3 regions of the Duganella caerulea genome follow, and region 2 is predicted to be linked to each of the others. Evidence: predicted binding sites of a transcription regulator. Region 2 holds the regulator's gene; each other region holds the start of a gene.
The links. The regulator FliA, encoded in region 2, starts transcription of late flagellar genes. The targets are predictions, from matches to a motif close to CTAAAGTTTNNNNNNNNNNNGCCGNTA.
Positions count from the first base shown of each region.

Region 1: ACUJB0_RS30525 (SPM autocatalytic domain-containing protein) is a predicted target of FliA. The motif match lies at 1,679-1,705, and genes of this name have one in related genera.
Region 3: ACUJB0_RS30570 (flagellin N-terminal helical domain-containing protein) is a predicted target of FliA. The motif match lies at 1,028-1,054, and genes of this name have one in related genera.

Region 1 is NZ_BPWJ01000018.1:59,271-62,541, reverse strand. It holds partial or broken gene ACUJB0_RS30540 (GlxA family transcriptional regulator) at 1-158, shown strand, start outside; gene ACUJB0_RS30535 (hypothetical protein) at 181-573, shown strand; gene ACUJB0_RS30530 (class I SAM-dependent methyltransferase) at 637-1,386, opposite strand; gene ACUJB0_RS30525 (SPM autocatalytic domain-containing protein) at 1,855-3,271, shown strand, end outside.
Region 2 is NZ_BPWJ01000004.1:24,137-27,407, reverse strand. It holds gene flhF (flagellar biosynthesis GTPase FlhF) at 1-77, shown strand, start outside; gene ACUJB0_RS12945 (MinD/ParA family ATP-binding protein) at 70-867, shown strand; gene ACUJB0_RS12940 (RNA polymerase sigma factor FliA) at 911-1,642, shown strand; gene ACUJB0_RS12935 (flagellar motor protein) at 1,624-2,370, shown strand; gene motD (flagellar motor protein MotD) at 2,372-3,148, shown strand; gene ACUJB0_RS12925 (flagella synthesis protein FlgN) at 3,167-3,271, opposite strand, start outside.
Region 3 is NZ_BPWJ01000019.1:4,280-7,550, reverse strand. It holds gene ACUJB0_RS30575 (GGDEF domain-containing protein) at 1-939, shown strand, start outside; gene ACUJB0_RS30570 (flagellin N-terminal helical domain-containing protein) at 1,239-2,789, shown strand; gene ACUJB0_RS30565 (flagellar protein FlaG) at 2,880-3,269, shown strand.

The sequences.
Region 1 (3,271 bases), on a different contig from region 2:
TGCGCATGGAGGCGGCCTGCGGGCTGCTGGAGCGGCCCGGCATGAGCGTCAAGCGCGCGGCCAGCCAGAGCGGCTTCGGCAGCGAGTACAATCTGCGGCGCGCGTTTGCCGCCCAGCTGGGCGTGGTGCCCAGCGACTACCAGGCGCGCTTCGGCTGAACCGGATGAACGGACTGAATAAATGATGCGGGAATTCGAGAAGTGGGTGGCGCGGGTGCTGCTGCTCAACAGCGCGCTGGCGCTGGGCGTGAGCCTGGGCCTGCTCGGCGAGCGCCAGCCGGCCGACGCGCTGCCGGTGCTGTACGGCGCGGCCCTGCTGGGCTTCCTGTCGGCGGTGCTGTCGCTCAAGCGCTGGCAGGCCGGCCTGTGGGGCGGCCTGCTGTACTACGCGCTGCAGCTGGTGGCCGTGTACCCGCTGGACGGCGGCTGGCAGTTCGCGGTCAAGGCCGGCGTCAGCGTCGGCCTGGTGCTGCGCTTCCACGGCGCGGTGGTGGTGCTCAATATGGTGGCGCTGGCGCTGCTGGCGGCCACCGCCGCCGTGCTGGCCTGGCGGCGGCGCGCGCCGCCGGCCTGAGCGGCCTAGGCGCGCGGGATCCCGGCCGGCTGTGCCGCTGGCCGGGGCGCCCGCCGGCGTCGATCAGGGCTTGCGGAAACGCAGGATGAACTGGTCGGTGTGGGCGCGGATGCCGGTCTCGAACACCTGCGCGCCGCGGTCGTCCTTGGGATTGCGCAGCGCCTGCGATTCGCCGTCCAGCACGAAGCCGGCCGCCAATACTTCCTTCTTGACCAGCGCCTCGTCGATGCGGTGCAGCTTGGCCATGCCGGCCTCGTCCAGGCCCGGCTGGGCCGCGTGGTCCAGCACAATATAGTGGCCGCCCGGCTTGAGGGCGTCGAACACCGCCTTGTTCAGCTCGGCCGTGGCGGCCGCGCCGCCCCAGATGCGGATGTCATGGTAGTTCTGCGAGGTCCACACCAGGTCGGCCTTGACCGGCACGTTGAGCGAGGCGGCGGCGACCGTCTCGTGCACGTTGCCGCGGCCCGGCTCGGCCGACACCGGCGGCGGCAGCGGCTTGCCCTTGAGCTTGTCCACCCACACCTGCGGCGCCGCCGCGTACACCGATCCCTGCGGCCCGACCGCCGCGCTGAACAGGCGGGTGAAGTAGCCGCGGCCGGGGAAGTAGTCCACCACCGTCTGGCCCGGCTGGACCTGGGCGAAGGCCAGCATCTCGGCCGGCTTGCGGTCGGCGTCGCGCGCCTTGTCGGCGTCCGGGCGGCCGGCGTCGGCCACGGCGGCGGCGGCCAGCGGCGCCTGGGCGGCGGCCTGGCCGGCGGCCAGGCACAGCGCGCCGGCCAGGCTCAGCAGGATGAGGGGGCGGAATTGGTTCATGGGTCGGTCTCCAGTCGGGTGAGGGAGTGGCGATTATGCACCGGTCACGCGCTTGTCACACGCCCGATGCAAAATATCCTTGTGGATACATTTCTCTAACGCAAATAGCGTCTTGCCATCCCGATCCGATAACTGTCTTAATGATTAAACATGGCGGAACGACAGGTTGCGGGGCCGCGACAGCGCTTAAAAAAATTCTTTTGAGAAATTAAGTAAGATATAATGCTCTATTGAAACTCCGCCGCCAGCGCGGCCGGAGCGCGACGTAAAGTGTTACCGGAAAAAAGTTTACTTAATGAAAGTCAAAATTCCGTCGTTATGTACAGTACTGGCCGGTTTTTCCCGGTAGCACTAAAAAAGATGTAAAAAATAGCAACATATTCCATGACAGGGCTCGAACGCGGGCGTCCGCCTAGCGGTCGGGTTGCTTTCTGAGCTGACAGCGCAGTACCTCCAGGAGAATTTAGAATGAGTTTCGCGACCACTTTTACCACTGCGCAGCTTGCCAGTCTCAGTACTTCCCAGATCATCACGCTGGCGACTGCCGACATCGCGGCGTTCAGTTCTGACCAGCTGGCCGCGTTCACGACTTCGCAGATTCCCGCCTTTACCACCGCCCAGCTGGCCGGCGGCATCACCACCACCCAGGCCGCGTTCCTGACCACGCAACAGATCGGCGCGCTGAGCTCGACCCAAGTCGGCGCCCTGCAGAGCGCCAGCTTCGCCGTGCTGTCGACCAACGACATCGCCGCGCTGTCGACCGCCGCGATCGGCGGCATCAGCGCCGGCCAGATCAAGGCCCTGACCACCAATCAAGTGGTGGCGCTGTCGAGCAACCAGGCCGCGCAACTGACCTCGGCGCAGATCGCCGCGCTGACCACCAACGCCATCGGCGCGCTGGAAACCGGCGACCTGGCCGCCATCAAGACTTCCTCGATCGCCCTGCTGAGCACGGCCCAGGTGGCCGCGCTGAGCACCGGCCAGATCACCTCGCTCGCGACCGGCGCGATCGCCGCGCTGGGCACCGCCGCCATCGCCGCGCTGAGCACCAACCAGGCCGTGGCGCTGACCTCGAACCAGATCGCCAGCCTGAGCACCGCGCAAGTGGCCGCGCTGACCGCCAACAGCGTCGGCGCCATCGAGACCGCCGACCTGGCCGGCCTGTCCACCGGCGACATCGCCGCGCTGCGCACCAGCCAGCTGGCCGGCCTGACCACCGACCAGGTGGGCGCGCTGTCGACCAACCAGTTCTCCGCATTGAGCTCGGCGCAAATCGGCGCCCTGAGCACCAACCAGATCGTCGCCCTGACCACCGGCCAGGCCAGCGTGCTGACCGCCGCCCAGGCCGCCGGCCTGAGCACCAACGGCGTGGCCGCGCTGTCGACCAACGACTTCGCCGCGCTGTCGACCAACGCGATTGCCGCGCTGAGCGCCACCCAGGTCAAGGCGCTGACCACCAACCAGGTTGTCGCGCTGACCACCAATGAAGCCGCCGCGCTGGGTACCGCGCAAGTGGCCGCGCTGTCGACCAACGACATCGCCGCGCTGGAAACGGCCGACCTGTCGGCCATCAAGGTGGCCGCCATCGCCATCCTGAGCACCGCGCAAGTGAGCGCGCTGACCACCGGCCAGGTCGCCTCGCTGGCCACCGCCTCGATCGCCGCGCTGAGCACGGCCGCCATCTCGGTGCTGAGCACCAACCAGGTTGTCGCGTTGAGCTCGAACCAGATCAACAGCCTGGGCACCGCGCAAGTGGCGGCCCTGTCGAGCAACGCCATCGGCGCGATCCAGACCGCCGACCTGGCCGGCCTGTCGACCAACGACATCGCCGCGCTGCGCAGCAACCAATTGGCCGGCCTGACCACCGACCAGGTGGGCGCGCTGT
Region 2 (3,271 bases):
CCCAATACCTGGACGCCGAACTGCCTCTGCTGATGAGCAACGGCGAACCAGCGATGCGCGAGGTGCACCTTGGCTAATTTCGATTTCGACCAGGCGGAGGGCCTGCGCCGCATGCTGGCGGGGCCGCAGCCCCGCATCGTCACCTTCCTGTCGGCCACGCCGCAGGACGACAAGGGCGCCATGCTGGTCAACCTGGGCGCCTCGCTGGCGCGCGCCGGCAACGACGTGCTGCTGGTCGACGCCTGCGCCAGCGCCCACGGCGTGGCCTCGCGCCTGGGCGTGGACGGCGGCGCCAGCCTGCTCAACGTGGCGCGCCAGGAGTGCGCGCTCAACCAGGTGATCCACCAGGTGCCGCAAGGGTTCTCTGTGGCGTCGATGACACGCGGCGTGCCGCGCAGCGGCCCGGACGAGACGCGCCGCCTGGCCAAGGCTTTCGACGTGCTGGCCAAGCAGACCGGCATCGTCATCGTCGACGGCGAGTTCGACGGCGTGGCCTTCCCGGTGCCGGTCATGGCCAGCTCGGAAATCGTGGTGCAGGTGTCGAATAGCGCTACCTCGATCAAGGCCGCGTACAGTATGATCAAGCGCCTGAACCAGGAACTGGGACGGCGGCCGTTCGGAATTGTGGTCACCGGGGCTTCCGAATCGGAAGCAAAGGTGGTATACGATAACATGGCACAGGCAGCCAGCCGTTACCTCGCGGTGAACCTCGTTTCGATGGGATCGGTGCCGGCGGATGAGTACCTGCAGCGCGCCGCACGCTTGGGGCGTGCGGTGGTCGATGCGTTTCCGCTGGCCGGGGCTTCGGTCGCGTTTCGTCAACTGGCGGGGCGCTTCGCGCTGGCGGGCTCGCCATCTTTCCGTTAAGGGAGCATGACAATTTTAGCGCTTAATCAATAATAAACAGGCTATGTACACGGTCAAAGGGAAAGCGGACAAGGATTCTTTGCTGACGGAGCATATGCCGTTGGTCAAGCGCCTGGCCCATCACATGAAGGCGAAACTGCCGCCCAGCGTCGAAGTCGACGATCTGGTGCAAGCCGGGATGATCGGCCTGCTCGACGCCATCAGCCGTTACGAGGAAACGCATGGCGCCCAGTTCGAAACCTACGCCGTGCTGCGCATCCGCGGCGCCATGCTCGACGAGCTGCGCAACAGCGACTGGCTGCCGCGCTCGATGCGCCAGAACATGCGCAAGATCGAGACCGCGATGAGCACGCTGCAGCAGCGCCTCGGCCATCCGCCGACCGAGTCGGAAGTGGCCAAGATGCTCAAGCTGTCGCTGGCCGACTATCAGGAAATGCTGTCCGACGGCGGCGGCCACCAGCTGGTGTACTACGAAGATTTTCACGACGACGACGGCAACGACAGCTTCCTCGACCGTTACTGCTCGGACGAGGAGAGCGATCCGCTGCGCTCGCTGCTGGACGGCGATTTCCGCCAGGCCGTGATCGACGCCATCGACGCGCTGCCGCCGCGCGAGAAAATCCTGATGGGGCTGTACTACGAAGAGGAGCTCAACTTGAAAGAAATCGGCGCCGTGATGGGCGTATCGGAATCGCGCGTATCGCAGCTGCATACGCAGGCCGTGGCGCGGTTGCGCGCCTCACTTCGGGAGCGGTCTTGGACTGGGCCAGTGTAGCCGGGGTGCTGCTGGCGCTGGCCGGCATCGTCGTCGGCCAGACGCTGGAGGGGGGAAGATTATCTTCGCTGCTGCAGCCGGCCGCGTTCGCGATCGTCGTCATCGGCACGTTTGGCGCGGTGATGCTGCAGACCCGCTTCAAGACTTTTCTGCGCGGCGTGCGCATGCTGCGGCTGGTGTTCGCGCCGCCGGCCGACACCCGCGCCGTGCTGGCGCGCGACATCAACGCCTGGAACCTGGCGGCGCGCCGCGACGGCCTGCTGTCGCTGGAGCGTTACATGCTGTCGTCCAAGGACCAGTTCAACACCAAGGGCCTGCGCCTGATCGTCGACGGCATCAATCCCGACAAGCTGCGCCAGATCCTCGACACCGAAATCACCGCCTACGAAACCGAGGAGCGCCAGGCGGTGCGCATCTGGGAATCGGCGGCCGGCTATTCGCCCACCATCGGCATCCTGGGCGCGGTGCTGGGCCTGATCCACGTGATGGAAAACCTCACCGATCCAAGCAAGCTGGGGTCGGGCATCGCGGTGGCCTTCGTGTCGACCATCTACGGTGTCGGCCTGGCCAACCTGTTGTTCTACCCGATCGCCAACAAGCTCAAGGCGATCGTCACGCAGGCCGTGCACCAGCAGGAGATCGCCGCCGCCGTGTTCTACGACATCGCCACCGGCGACCACACGCGCGTCATCGACGAGCGCATCGCCACGCTGCTGCGGGAACACTGACATGCAGAACCGCCGCGCGCGCAGGAAGTTCGACGACGAGCCGGAGAACCACGAGCGCTGGCTGATTTCCTACGCCGACTTCATCACGCTGCTGTTCGCCTTCTTCGTTGTCATGTATGCGATCTCGGTGGTCAATATCGGCCGCTACAAGGTGCTGTCGGTCGCGCTGGGGGACGCCTTCGGCGGCGCCGGCTCGGCCAAGCCGGTCAACACCGAGGTGCCCAATGTGCCCATCCCCAATCCCAACCTGCGGCGCCACGCCGAGCTGCTGCGCAAGGAAAAAACCCAGATGACCAAGCTGGCGCAGGACTTGTTGTCCACGCTGGCGCCGCTGGTCAAGGAGGGCAAGGTGCGCGTCACGCAGAACAGCCGCGGCGTCAGCGTCGAGATCAACGCCTCGGTGCTGTTCGATCCGGGCGACGCGCGATTGACCAGCGAGTCGACCGAGGCGCTGCGCGCCGTGGCCGGCCTGCTCAAGAGCGACGACCACAAGGTGCAGGTGGAAGGCCATACCGACAACCAGCCGATCCGCAACGCGCTGTTCCCGTCCAACTGGGAACTGTCGGCGGTGCGCGCCAGCAGCGTGGTGCGGCTGTTCATCGATGCCGGCGTGGCGCCGGAGCGTTTGACCGCGGTGGGCTTCAGCTCGAACGTGCCGGTGGCGTCGAACGACAATCCGATCGGCCGCGCGCGCAATCGCCGCGTGGCGGTCACGATCTTGTCCGGTATTCCGGATACGGTGACGGAAGTGCCGACGCAGGCGCCGGCTCAGCAGTAGATAAAATAAAAGCGTGGATCAGCCGGCCAGGAAACCGCGGCTGCGGGGCAGGGTGGTGGACAGGCCGCCAGGGCCGTAGAAATTGTTGGCGCCGGCCGATTGCGGACGCAGCGCCTGCAGCGC
Region 3 (3,271 bases), on a different contig from region 2:
GAGTTGCTTGACGACGACAGCTGGCTGCGCGGCCAGATCGAGTCGGTGCAGAACCTGATCACCGGCCCGATCGACGTGCGCGCGCTGGAGGAAGCCACGCGCAGCCTGAAGGAAGTGATCTACAAGCAGGGCCAGCTCAAGCACAGCCTGTCGGACGTCAAGCTCACCGTCAAGAACATGATGATGACCTTCATCGACCGTCTCGGCCAGGTGGCGGCCTCGACCGGCGACTTCCACGAGAAGATCGGCGGCTATTCGGAAAAGATCAGCAAGGCCGACAACATCGCCGAGCTCAACAACATCCTCGACGAGGTGCTCAAGGAAACCCGGCTGGTGCAGAGCGAGGCGCTCAAGGCGCGCGACAAGATGGTCCTGGCGCGCCAGGAGGTGCAGGACGCCGAGAACCGCATCCACGCGCTGGAAGCCAAGCTGCAGCATTTGAGCGAGCTGGTGCGCGAAGACCAGCTGACCGGCAGCCTCAACCGCCGGGGCCTGGACGATGTGTTCGAGCGCGAGACCGCGCGCGCCGACCGCCGCGGCACGCCGCTGTGCATCGCCATCCTCGACCTGGACGATTTCAAAAAGCTCAACGACACCTACGGCCACATCGCCGGCGACGCCGCGCTCAAGCATCTGGTCAAGATCGTCAAGGACACGCTGCGCTCGATGGACGTGATCGCCCGCTTCGGTGGCGAGGAATTCCTGATCCTGATGCCGGAGACCTCGGTCGAGGCGGCCGCCAGCACGATGACCCGTTTGCAGCGCGAGCTGACCAAGCACTTCTTCCTGCACGATAACGAGAAGGTGCTGATCACCTTCTCGGCCGGGGTGGCGCTGCGCCGTCCCAACGAGGAGCAGACCGAGCTGGTCAAGCGCGCCGACAAGGCCATGTACACCGCCAAGCAGACCGGCAAAAACCGGGTGGTGGTGGCCGATTAGCCCCGTTTATTGTCATTTTTATTCCAGCCCGGCGCCCGCCGGGCTTTTTTTTGCCCAAAAACAAGGCCGAAAAATAATTATTTTTGCCCTAAAGATTCCGCGAACGCGGTCGTTTAAACGGGCATCGGCAATGAACTTTAGGCCTGATGTAGAAAATTTCCCGGCTTTTTGCCCCTTAATTTTCCCTCTGGGCAACCGTTACCAGTTACAACAGCGGTTTGAATGTCTCGGAATGTGGAGACAGACCAATGGGAACTGAGCATATCGCCGAATCGAAGTATTAAGTCTGGAGAAACATCATGGCACAAGTCATTAACACTAATATTGCATCGCTGAATTCGCAACGTAACCTGACCACGTCGCAAGCCTCGCTGTCGACTTCCCTGCAACGCCTGTCTTCCGGTTTGCGCATCAACAGCGCAAAAGACGACGCCGCCGGCCTGGCGATTTCCGAGCGCTTCACCTCGCAAATTCGCGGCAATACCCAGGCAGCACGTAACGCCAACGACGGCATCTCGCTGGCGCAAACGGCCGAGGGTGGCTTGAGCACCGCAGGCGATCTGCTGCAACGTATCCGCGAACTGGCAGTCCAGTCCGCCAACGGCACCAACTCGGATTCGGACCGCAAGTCGATCCAGGGCGAGGTGTCGGCCCTGTCGAACGAGCTGGACCGCGTGGCCAACACCACCCAGTTCAACGGCCAGAACGTGCTGGACGGTTCGCTGACCTCGGCCCAGTTCCAGGTCGGCGCCAATTCCGGCCAGACCATCAATATTGGCGTCCAATCGGCCAAGGCCACCGATATCGGCAACAATACGCTGGCTGCGCTTTACGGCGATGCCGCTGGCAATGCCTCGGCATCCACCGCCACCGGCGCCAACGAAACGCAGGCCCAGACCCTGACGTTCACATCCGGCACGGGCACCACCAGCACCGTGGCCGTCACCGCCGGCGACAGCGCCAAGCGTATCGCCGCCAACGTCAACGGCCTGAGCGCGACCAGTGGCGTCAAGGCGACTGCCAGCACCACCGCAACCCTGAGCGGTGCCGGCGGTGTGGCGATCAAAGATGGTTCGCTGCAATTCACTCTGCGCGGTGACAACTCGATCGAATCGGACGCCAACTCGACCGCCGTGACGATTTCGGCCAAGGTAAAGGGCGGTGATTTGTCGGCGGTTGCCCAAGCGATCAACGCTCAAGTGGGTACTACGGGTATCAGCGCATCGATCAAGGTCAACGCCACCACCAATGCCAAGGAAATCCAACTGACCAACTCGTCGGGCGCCGATATTCAGATTACCAATACCAACGGCGACGCAGCCACTGATTCGCTGAGCGGTGCGGTCTTGCGCGGTATCGACAAACCGGCCAATGGTTCGGTTGCTGCGGTCCGTGCTGCGGAATCGGCTTTCGCCGCCTCCGGCACCCAGGCTACGGTCGGCGGCCACCTGGACTTCTCGTCCGATTCGGGCTTTACCTTAGCGTCGAGCGGCCCAACCGACATCGTCGCCGCCTCGACCGGCTCCGACCTGCAATCGGTTGCCAAGATCGACGTCAGCTCCGTGGCCGGTGCCAATGCCGCACTGCTGAGCATCGACTCCGCGCTGAACCAGGTCAACAGCAACCGCGCTGCACTGGGTGCGATCCAGAACCGTTTCGCTTCGACCATCTCGAACCTGAACACGACGACGGAGAACTTGTCCGCTTCGCGTAGCCGGATTCAAGATACCGACTTCGCGTCGGAAACGGCCAACCTGACCCGCGGCCAGATCCTGCAACAAGCCGGTACCGCCATCCTGGCCCAGGCCAACTCGCTGCCGAACGGCGTGCTGTCCCTGCTGCGTGGCTAAAATCCGGGGAAGGATTGACCCGACAAGGTCACCCTGACTAGGTTCCCCGGCTGATTTATTCAGTCGGGGATTTTTCACAAAGGAAGCATCATGACTATCGATACCATCGGCTCGGCCACCCAGGCCCGCCCAGTAGACCGCCCGGCCACAGCCGCTGGCGGCGATGTCGCTGCGCAAGGCGCCGCGCGCGCACCTGCTACTGCCGTGGAAACGGCGGCTGCCGTCAAGGGCCCGGCCAACGTACCGACGCTGGAGCAGGTCAACCACGCCGTGTCGCAGCTGAACAAGTCGGCGCAGGCCAAGTCGCAAGGCCTGGAATTCTCGGTCGACAGCGACACCAAGCGCACCGTGGTCAAGGTGATCGACCAGACCACCAAGGAAGTGCTGCGCCAGATTCCCTCGCCCGAAGCGCTGGAAATCGCCAAATCGCTGGAGTCGAAGTCCAGCAACTCCGGTTTGCTGATCCAGCAAACCGCCTGAAG